Regions from separate parts of the Brevibacillus sp. GCM10020057 genome, predicted to be linked through region 2. Evidence: riboswitches for the same ligand, from Rfam matches in the RefSeq annotation. Region 2 holds a riboswitch; each other region holds the start of a gene.

Region 1 (3,272 bases), on a different contig from region 2:
TCTGCCTCATCCCAGTTGACTCGGCTCAACATGCGCTCACACAAAAAACGGGAGCTGGGAGCAATACTGCCGACACGTCCGGGATCAGCAATAAACCGTCGCAAAAAGACCAAAAAATCTGCCAAGAATAGGACCTCCTAGGGGAAAAGCAGCCTGAAGGTCAGGCTGCCGATTGCCACAATCTATTCTACATCCGGTGCCCTAGTTCCTGTCCGTTCAGGATGGATCTGCTGGTGTCACCGTTGTTTTTTTCTCTTGCATCGCTGCCTTGATCTTTGCCAGTTCGGCATCGAGATCGTCTTTTTCCAGATCAGACAAGGCGTTGTCCAGGCCAAAGCTCGTTTGCCGCCATTGTCCGCTCATTTGCGCTTCTGCTTCCATGCGCATGACTTTTTCTTCCATGCGGGCAAATCCCCGACCGGCTGTCTGGTTGCCTATCCCTGCCACTGCCTGGTTCACCTGTTTTTGCGTACGAGCTACTTGTGCTCGTGCCATCAGAGTAAATTTTTTCGCTCGCATCTTATAAAATTCCTCTTTTAGCTCGGCCAGTTTTTCACGCATTTGGCCGGCAGCCTCCGCAGCGGTCAAGTAGAGCGTCTCATATTCCTGGGCGCGGCTTTCGTACTGCTTTTTGTCTGCGAGCGCACGACGCGCCAATTCGTCTTCGCCTTCCGTCAGGGCGAGCTTCACCTGGCGATCGCGTTTTTCGACGAGTGCGGTCGCTTCCTCCCACTGCTGACGGAATTTTTTCTCCAGCGCTACCTGACGGGCGACTGCCACTTCGACCTGCCCGATTTCCACTTCCATGTCACGCATGTACTGGTTGAGCATGACGACCGGGTCTTCCATCGAATCCAATGCATCGTTCACCGAAGCTACAGTCAGGTCACGCAAACGTCTAAAGATACTCATGTTCTTTTTCCTCCTCATCATATCACATCATTTTTCCTCATCCAAAATCCAATGCCTGAAAAACCAATTGCAATTACTGCCGATTTCGCGTCACTGCTCTTTCCCAAAGATCGAGGTCGTCTTCCTTCAACATGCGCTTCGCCCACCGGCTCTCCCACTCGGATGGTCCCTGTGGCGGTGTCGGCTTCTGTCGAATGAGGCGGTACCCCAGGTAGATCACGCCGATCGCCACGATGCTGTGGAACAGCAGATGCAGCTTTCCAGACAGCAGCAAGAAACCCAAGAGGAAGACGATCACTCCCCAGAAGCGGGAGCCGTGACCCAAAATTTTGCGCGCTCCGTACAGCATGAGCACGCCGGGAATCAGCAGTCGCAAAATGTCACCGCTGTCGATACCGAATTGGTCGAGCAAAACCAATCCGCCAATGAGCAGCAGAACCAGCCCGAGCAGAAACTTTCCAGACCGTTCGCTCATTCCTTGCTTCCCTCCAATCGCCCTTTGCTGGTGCAAATGTGAACCTTATGGCCTTATTGTAGCCTCGCAGCCAACCTCCCCATAACGGGCGGGCGGTTGGTTTTTGTCTCCGTCCTTGGACGGATGGCGCTTCCTGCCGCAATCGGACGAGCCTGCTTCCCCCTTTTTCTCACAGCCGTTTCCCTGCTTTGCCGAACCATTTCGTTACAAGATCAGACAAAATTTTGTGACAAAATCGTGAACAAACACTTCAAAAAAAGGAAAAGCCAGTCAAATAGAGAACTTCGATAAGGTGCGTGTAAAAAAACATCGAAAATAGCCGAGTTCCGCTTGTCGGAAACGGGGGAACCACGTTTTTGGGGTGAATGGCTGTCTTTTGCGGCAGACTAGGGAGTCCTTTCGACCGAACCCTTCAGCTAACCTCGTAGGCTTCTGAAAGGAGCAGTTTCTTTTGCGCAAGTTGTTCGTTTCTCTGTTTATCGCTGGATTGCTTGCAATGGGAGCAGGCGCTGTACAAGCTGCCGAGGAGTCCACTCCTTTGACAGATGTCGTCAGCGACCTGTACGGCGTCCCTTACAAAGCATCCGGCACATCAAAAAAGGGCTTTGACTGCTCCGGATTTACGCGCTACGTATTTGATGCGTTGGGTGTAGACCTGCCACACAACTCGGCCGCCCAATTCAATTTGGGAACGCCTGTCGCCAAAGCTGACCTGCAGCCAGGCGATCTGGTATTTTTCCAAACGAACGGTCAAAGCATCTCGCATGTGGGCATCTACATCGGAAATGGCACATTCGTGCACTCGGAGTCAGGGCGTGGAGTCGTCAACACCAAATTGAACGACCCCTACTACTGGAGCAAGCGTTACGTTGGCGCCAAGCGTCTGAACGTACCTGTTCTGGAAGCCGCTGCTCCGAAGAAGGAAAACGCGGTGCAAGCTGCGTCGCTGCCGGAAAATCAAGCAAAAAAGTAGTCATTCGGCAAAACAAGAGCCAGGGACTTCGTGTCTCTGGCTTTTTCTGACGAAATTTAGGACCAGGTGTCAGTATGTGACCTTATTTCAAACCACCAGTAATAGGTTGCCTTCACTTGCAATCGGCATGTTATGATAGAGTTATTAAATTTTTTTGATCGCTTATTCACGAACGGTTATTTTCTTATATTATTATAGAAGCAAGTGGGGGGAGTTTTCCGTGAAAGAGCATATACTGATTGTGGATGACAACCTGGAGATTATCGAAATGCTTGAAGATATTTTGGAAAATGAAGGTTTTGAGGTTTCGTCCGCCGACAGCGGGGAAGCGGCCCTTGAGCTGCTAAACAGCGGCGAGAAAAAGCCCAGCCTGATCCTGCTCGACATCATGATGCCGAACATGAGCGGCTACGAGCTCTGCTCGCAGATTCGCCGCGAATGGGATTTGCCGATCCTCTTTTTGAGCGCCAAAGGGAGAGCTGTCGACAAGGTCGTCGGCTTCGAGATCGGCGCTGACGACTATATTACCAAGCCGTTCGACACCGAGGAACTGCTGGCCCGCATTCGCGCCCATCTGCGCCGCTACGAGCGCATTCGCAAGCATACGGAAGAACAGCCGGATAAAGACTCGGCAAACTCGCCGATCACGGTATTGAAATTCAAAGACCTGGAAATTCATAAGGAGACCTACTCTGTCTACGTCAGCAACCAAAAAATCGACTTGTCCACCAAGGAGTTCCAACTGCTCACCTTCCTGGCGGAAAACGCGGGCATCGTCTTTACGCGCGAGCAAATTTACGACCGCGTCTGGGGATATGGCTACGGCTCCCTCAACACCGTCACGGTCCACATCAAAAACTTGCGGGAAAAGCTGGAGATGAACCGGCAATTTATCAAGACACAATGGGGAAC
Region 2 (3,272 bases):
TTTCAGCATGGATGAAAACACGCATTAAAAAAAAGCTCCTGGCCCATCCGTGACACTGACGGGTGGCAAGGAGCTTCTTTATTTTGCCGGAAGCGCTCCGCGTCCAGCTGATTGCCTTTCCGCTTATTTTTTCAGCCGGTACGGAACCGTCGCGATCTTCACATCTTGTCGTGCGAACAAATACGCCCGCAAAAACAGGCTGGTCTGGTTGTGCAGCAAATTATGCCACCAGCGCTTGGTAATAAACTGCGGAATCATCACCGTCACGTGATCTGTTTCCGCCTTTTTCCACTCTACCGTGTCGATGAACCTGAACAGCGGCTTGATGATGCTGCGGTAGTGGGAGCGCAGCACGATCAGACGTACGCCTGGATTCCACTGGTTCCACTTCTCCTCCATCTTCTTCATGTCTTCGTCCGTGAACCCGACGTAGACCGCCACGATGTCGTCTGACAAAGACTGTGCATAGCTGATCGTATTTTTCACGACCTGCGAGATGCCCGCCACCGGAATGACGATGACGCTGCCTTTGGGCTCCGGCTTGTCGGTGTGAATATCAAGCCGCAGTTCATCCGCCAAATCTGTATAGTGCTCGTTGATTTTCCGAAAAATAAAAATAACAATCGGCAGAAAAACAAAGATCGCCCACACCTGGGTAAATTTCGTAATGAGGAAGATCAGGCAAATCGTCAAGGTCGTCAGCATCCCGATCGTATTGATGAGAAACGGCGTGAACCAGCCCCTCGGCTTGTTCGTCACCCAGCGCTTCATCATCCCCGCCTGTGAGAGCGTAAACGGGATAAAGACGCCGAGTGCGTACAGCGGAATGAGATTTTCCGTCCTTCCCCCGAAGGCAATGATCAGGATGGCAGACAGGATGCCCAGAAAAATAATCCCGTTGGAGAAGCCCAGTCTGTCCCCGCGCACCATGAACATGTTTGGCATGAACCGGTCCTTTGCCAGCATAAACGCGAGCAACGGAAAGGCCGCAAACGCCGTATTGGCCGCCAGAAACAAAATGAGCGCTGTGACCGCCTGGATGAAGTAGTAAATGATCCCTCTCCCGAAAACCGCAGAGGCAATTTGCGAGACGACTGTTTCCCTGGCATGGGGCGCGATGCCGTAGATGTAGGCCAATAGGCTGATGCCCATGAACATGACACCGAGAATCAGCCCCATCATGATCAAGGTGGCCGCCGCATTTTTCGGCGCGGGATGACGGAAGTTCGGGATCGCGTTCGAGACCGCTTCGACCCCGGTCAACGCCGAGCAGCCGGAACTGAACGCACGCAGCAGCAAAAACATCGTGATGCCCGGGACAGCCGCTCCGTACACCGGCGCATGTGCCTGTACGTGGCCGGTCAGCCATTGGTAAGTCCCGCCCGCGATCAGGATGAAAATGGCAATGACGAACAGGTACACGGGATACATCAGGATCGTCGCCGACTCCGTGATCCCCCGCAAATTGAGGATCGTCACTGCGGTAATCATGAGCAGCGCGATCAGGATGCGATGGTCATGCAGACTCGGAAAGGCCGATGTGATGGCGTCCGTAGAAGCTGATGTGCTCACCGCCACAGTCAAAATGTAATCCACAAGCAAAGAGCCGCCCGCCACCAATCCCGCAGAGGTGCCGAAGTTGTCCTTGGCTACGATGTACGCCCCGCCGCCCGTCGTGTAAGCAAAGATCGTCTGCCTGTAGGACAGGATCAGTATTGTTAAAAGTCCCACAACCGCTATCGAAATGGGGATCGAATACCACAGCGCAACCGCTCCCAGCGTAACGAGCACCAGCAAAATTTGTTCGGTTCCGTAAGCTACCGATGACAAGGCATCGGATGAGAGCACCGCTAACGCTTTTACTTTCGACAGTTTTTCTTCCCCCAGCTCGTTTGATTTCATCGGTCTGCCGATTAAAAATCGTTTGAATGCCGAGATCATGTCTATTCCCCTCACCAGCATATTTGTTTCTGTTAGTTTCCCCTGTTTTCCGGACAATTCACTGACAGTACGCTCCAGTAATCCCTTCCCTCCTGAAAAAATGGAACAAAAAAGAAGCCGAGCGAGAAGAACTCACTTGGCTTCCAGGCATAGCAAAAAAACTATGTCGTTATCGCAAAAGGTAAGGTTGCTTCTCTCATACGCTTACGGAGTTAGCTGACGGATTCGGGTGGAAGAGTCACCCTACTCGATTGCTCGAGATTCACCCCATGCGACTCGGACTTGCAGCCGCTGTTGGTTCCCCCGTTCCCTGATCGGGACTCAGCGATTCGGATCTTGTAGTTGTTCATCACGAAACAAATATTACTCCCGAAGCCACCGATTGTAAAGAGCAAGCCCCGCTTATTTTTTTGCACAGGCTGCTCGAAACAAGTGGCGCGGTACTCTTACGGCCTCACCCACGCGCCGGGCGGCCTACGCCAACTTTGCCAGCAACCGTTCCATCCGCTCCAGCGCCTTTTTCAGCTGCTCCATAGAAGTCGCGTACGAGCAGCGGATGTGGCCGTTTCCGCTTTCGCCGAACACGTCGCCAGGGACGACTGCGACCTTTTCCTCCAGCAGCAGCTTTTCGGCAAACGCCGCCGAGCTAAGTCCGGTCGACGCGATGGATGGAAAGGCGTAGAAAGCGCCGTCCGGCTCGTGGCAGCTGAGACCGATCTGGCGGAAGCCGTCGACGACGAAATTGCGGCGCTGACGGTAGCTCTCGATCATCCGCTCCATGTCGCTTCGTCCGTGCCGCAGCGCCTCCAGGGCAGCCATCTGGGCCATCGTCGGCGCGCACAGCATCGTGTACTGGTGTATTTTCAGCATCCCCTCCAAAAGGTCAGGGGTGGCGCAAACGTAGCCGAGCCGCCAGCCAGTCATGGCGAAGGCTTTGGAAAAGCCGGAGATGAGAATGGTCCGCTCCTTCATGCCTGGCAACGCCGCGATGCTGTCGTGCATGCGGCCGTACGTCAGCTCCGCGTAGATTTCGTCGGAGATGACCAAAAGATCGTGCTTCTCGATGATCGGCAGCAAAGTCTTCCACTCGTCTGCCGTCATCGTGCCGCCGGTCGGATTGTTCGGGTAGCAGAAGATGATCGCCTTGGTGCGCTCGGTAATGCGCTTTTCCAGTTCGTCCGGCGTCAGCTTGAAGTTGTTTTCCATCTTGGTCGTAAGAAACACCGGCACGCCGCCCGCCAGACGAATGACCGGCTCATAGGACACGTAACAAGGCTCCACAACCAGCACCTCGTCGCCCGGATCGAGGATGGCGCGCAGGGCGATGTCGA
Region 3 (3,272 bases), on a different contig from region 2:
TGGCGCGCAAGCACGGGGTCTCGCTCAAAATCAGTGGGGCTACGGCTGCGGCGCTCCCTACGATCGACCTCTTGCAGTACAACGTGGCGGGATGCGAAATTTTGGCCGTGGAGGGCGTCTTTACAGGAACGGCCAACTACGTGCTGACCTGCATGATGGACGAGGGCATTTCCTGCGAGGAAGCAATCGCCCGGGCACAGCAAATGGGAGTCGCCGAGCCTGATCCGACATTTGATCTCGACGGCTGGGATACGGCATGCAAGGTGACAATTCTCGCCAACGCCGCGTTTGCTGGGCAGCTAAAGCTGGCGGATGTGCCGATCATGGGCGTGCGGGATGTGAGCCGAAAACAGCTCGCGGCCTGGAAAGAGGCGGGATTGACGCCGAAGCTGGTGGGAAGCATCCGCAAGACGTCTGCAGGTGTCCGCGCCGCAGTGGAACTATTGGCAGTGGAGCCCACCCATCCGTTTGCAAGCGTAAAAGGGACGACCAAAGCCATCCGTGTCGAAACGGATGTAATGGGCGAGCTGCTCGTCATCGGCGGAAAGTCGGACCCGACGGCCGCAGCCGCAGCTGCCTTGAAGGATCTGGAGCATATCATCAGCCGCTAGCTGGCATTTTCAGCCAATCACAGCAACGCAAAGAAAGCCGAGTCCTCTTCCAGAGAGGCTCGGCTTTCGCTTCAAGCTCAGGTTTTTTCTTATCCGATAAATTCTTGCACCCAGTAACCGTTGACGTAGCCTACGCCGATTTTGGTGAAAGCCGGGTTCATAATATTTTGACGGTGGCCTTCGCTGTTCATCCATTGCGTCATGACTTCTTCGGCCGTTCGCTGACCCATGGCGATGTTTTCCCCGGCAGTCATGAACGAGATGCCGTATTGCTTCATCATGTCAAAGGGAGAACCGTACGTAGGGCTGTTGTGGTCGAAGTAGTGGTTGCTCGACATGTCCTGGGCTTTGGCGAGCGCCATTTTCGACAGAGATGTGTCCAGTTGCAGCGGTTTCAGTCCAGCTTTCGCCCGCTCCTGATTGACCAGGTTCGCTACCTGTTTTACGACATCAGAAGCTTCGGCCAGCTGCCCGGCATTGTTGACAGGTGCAGCCGGCTTGGCTTGCGGCTGCGCAACTGCTGGCGTTTGCTTTTTGACAGGCTGCTGCACAGGAGCCTGGACAGGCTTTTGCGGCTGCGTCGGCTTCACAGGCAATTGGTAGCCAAATTGCTGCAAGTAGCTCATATATGGGAACCATTGGATTTGCTGCATGTAAGGTGCAGACGCTTGTATCGGGCAAGTAGTTGCAGCGGCGGCAGAAGCTGTGGAAGAAAAGCCGGACAGGGCAAAACCCAATCCCAAAGTCGCGATTGCAATCGTTCCGAGGCGTTTCATATTCACATCTCTCCTTTTTTTGGCCTACGAGGTTAGTTGACGGATTCGGATTGAGGAAACAACCCTACGCCCATTGGCGATTCACCCCATGCAGTCTCACAACTGCAAATAAAAAATCCCCCGCACTTCCATTCGAGAGGAAGTTTCGGCTTTTTTGTTGGCATGACCCAGAATACCAGACATGTCGGGTGGAAAGATAGGAACAATTTTTGCCAACGATCTGGAAAGCTTCCTTATTCCGGTTGTTTTTCAGCGGAATTCCAGGCCGTCAGTCCGCCTTCCAAAGCGACTGCGCGGTAGCCGTTTTCCCGCAGCAGGGCAGCGGCTTTTTGCGCCTTGTTTCCCGTCGTGCAAACGGTAATGATCGTTGCGTCCTTGCAAGCCGCAGCGAGCTGGTCTTGCAGAGGTTGATCCTGTTCCTTCATATGTACAAAAGGTACGTTCACGGGGGTGAGACCGTCCACTTGCAGGCTGCCGGCCCGATATTTTTCCTCGTCGCGCACATCCAGGATGATCAGCTTTTCGTTTTCCTTCCGCAGCTGTTCGAGTTCGCTGCGGTTAACCACGTCTTTGTTCATTCGTATCACTCCTCGGATACATTGTAGCAGATGCGGGCGCGGATGGCATGTCTGACTGGACGGTTGCGACTTCAAGGCAGGTGTGGTAGAATGTTGTTACTACTTGAGAATCCGTTACGTAAGATTCGCACGAGCAGGATCTTACGTTTTGTTTTTTGAATGCCCGATTCACACTGGCGCGGTCATCGGAGCCGCAAGGATGAAAGAGAGGCAGGGCTTTCGTTGTTTTAGGTTTTCAAAAGATGTACTTTTCCTGATGTAGTTCCGTATTAACGATTTTCATATGACAGTAGCAGGTATGCATTCACATATCATGAAGACATATCTTTAGGTCAGAAGGTATTTCTTCATGATATGTGAACTTTTATTTGCTTCGGTAAATATGACTAGCATATTCAAAATTGACTTTCTTGGAGGTTTTTTTCAATGCAAACGAACGGAACAGTAAAATGGTTTAACGCAGAAAAAGGTTTCGGTTTCATTCAAGTAGAAGGCGGAGACGACGTTTTCGTACACTTCAGCGCAATCCAGGGGGAAGGCTTCAAAACTTTGGATGAAGGTCAACGCGTTCAATTCAACATCGTGCAAGGCAACCGTGGCCCACAAGCTGAGAACGTAGTAAAACTGTAAGTCTCCTTTGCAAAAAACTGTCCGTACGCGGGCAGTTTTTTTGTGCCTGCAAAACAGAACCATTGACTCCAGCTGGATTCATCTGAACAGAAAAAGGAACTATGGCTCCTACCATAATTCCTTTTTCTCGCTCTTGCAGATGTTGCTTAGAATCAGTCATCGACGCGGACGGTCTGCAACTGGCTGTCCAGTACGGAAAGGCCGACCAGCTGGCCACCGCCGATGGAAGTACGTCCGTAGGTGGTCAGAAGGACATTGCTATCGTCGCTGCCGCCGTCATTGCCGTGATTTCTGCGAACAAACAGACGAACTTCATAATGGAAGGAAGCGGGTACACTGGCATTGAGTGCAATACGGGTATTTCCTGGAAGAGTCTGCGTGACATCGAGCAAAGTGCCGACAGGGTTGGTTTGCGTGACCGCATTTCCCCAGTTCAGCACTTGTACCCGCACCTCAACATTTTCGTTGTTCAGGTTGACCAGGTCGATGTGCGCGGTGAGGGCAACATTAAGATTGTTTTGAAGGATACCAGTAGTGCGAGCAGTACGGGTCCTGTTGTGATCTGTCATTCTTTTCACTCCATTCATCGATTTTTGTTTTGTGGGACATAATACTTTATTTCAACCTGTCTCCCTTTGTAACGGCGAACGTATTGGGACAAGGAACCATTTCAACTA

The links. A riboswitch is a leader RNA that binds a small molecule or an ion and turns the genes downstream of it on or off. The one in region 2 is predicted to bind cyclic di-AMP.
Region 1: it holds a riboswitch for cyclic di-AMP, as region 2 does, so the genes downstream of both, ACFSO0_RS04180 (C40 family peptidase) here and ACFSO0_RS19430 (APC family permease) in region 2, are expected to answer to the same signal.
Region 3: it holds a riboswitch for cyclic di-AMP, as region 2 does, so the genes downstream of both, ACFSO0_RS16665 (CAP domain-containing protein) here and ACFSO0_RS19430 (APC family permease) in region 2, are expected to answer to the same signal.

The regions. Positions count from the first base shown of each region.
Region 1 covers NZ_JBHUJW010000011.1:131,667-134,938, reverse strand. Annotated here, with positions in the region: gene ACFSO0_RS04195 (class I SAM-dependent methyltransferase) at 1-125, opposite strand, end outside; gene ACFSO0_RS04190 (PspA/IM30 family protein) at 217-912, opposite strand; gene ACFSO0_RS04185 (LiaF transmembrane domain-containing protein) at 986-1,387, opposite strand; cyclic di-AMP (ydaO/yuaA leader) riboswitch at 1,695-1,834, shown strand; gene ACFSO0_RS04180 (C40 family peptidase) at 1,839-2,360, shown strand; gene ACFSO0_RS04175 (response regulator transcription factor) at 2,581-3,272, shown strand, end outside.
Region 2 covers NZ_JBHUJW010000044.1:13,823-17,094, reverse strand. Annotated here, with positions in the region: gene ACFSO0_RS19435 (amino acid permease) at 1-28, shown strand, start outside; gene ACFSO0_RS19430 (APC family permease) at 124-1,941, opposite strand; cyclic di-AMP (ydaO/yuaA leader) riboswitch at 2,128-2,278, opposite strand; gene ACFSO0_RS19425 (aminotransferase) at 2,416-3,272, opposite strand, start outside.
Region 3 covers NZ_JBHUJW010000043.1:609,937-613,208, forward strand. Annotated here, with positions in the region: gene ACFSO0_RS16660 (homoserine dehydrogenase) at 1-611, shown strand, start outside; gene ACFSO0_RS16665 (CAP domain-containing protein) at 701-1,387, opposite strand; cyclic di-AMP (ydaO/yuaA leader) riboswitch at 1,394-1,548, opposite strand; gene ACFSO0_RS16670 (rhodanese-like domain-containing protein) at 1,621-1,965, opposite strand; gene ACFSO0_RS16675 (cold-shock protein) at 2,392-2,595, shown strand; gene ACFSO0_RS16680 (hypothetical protein) at 2,748-3,164, opposite strand.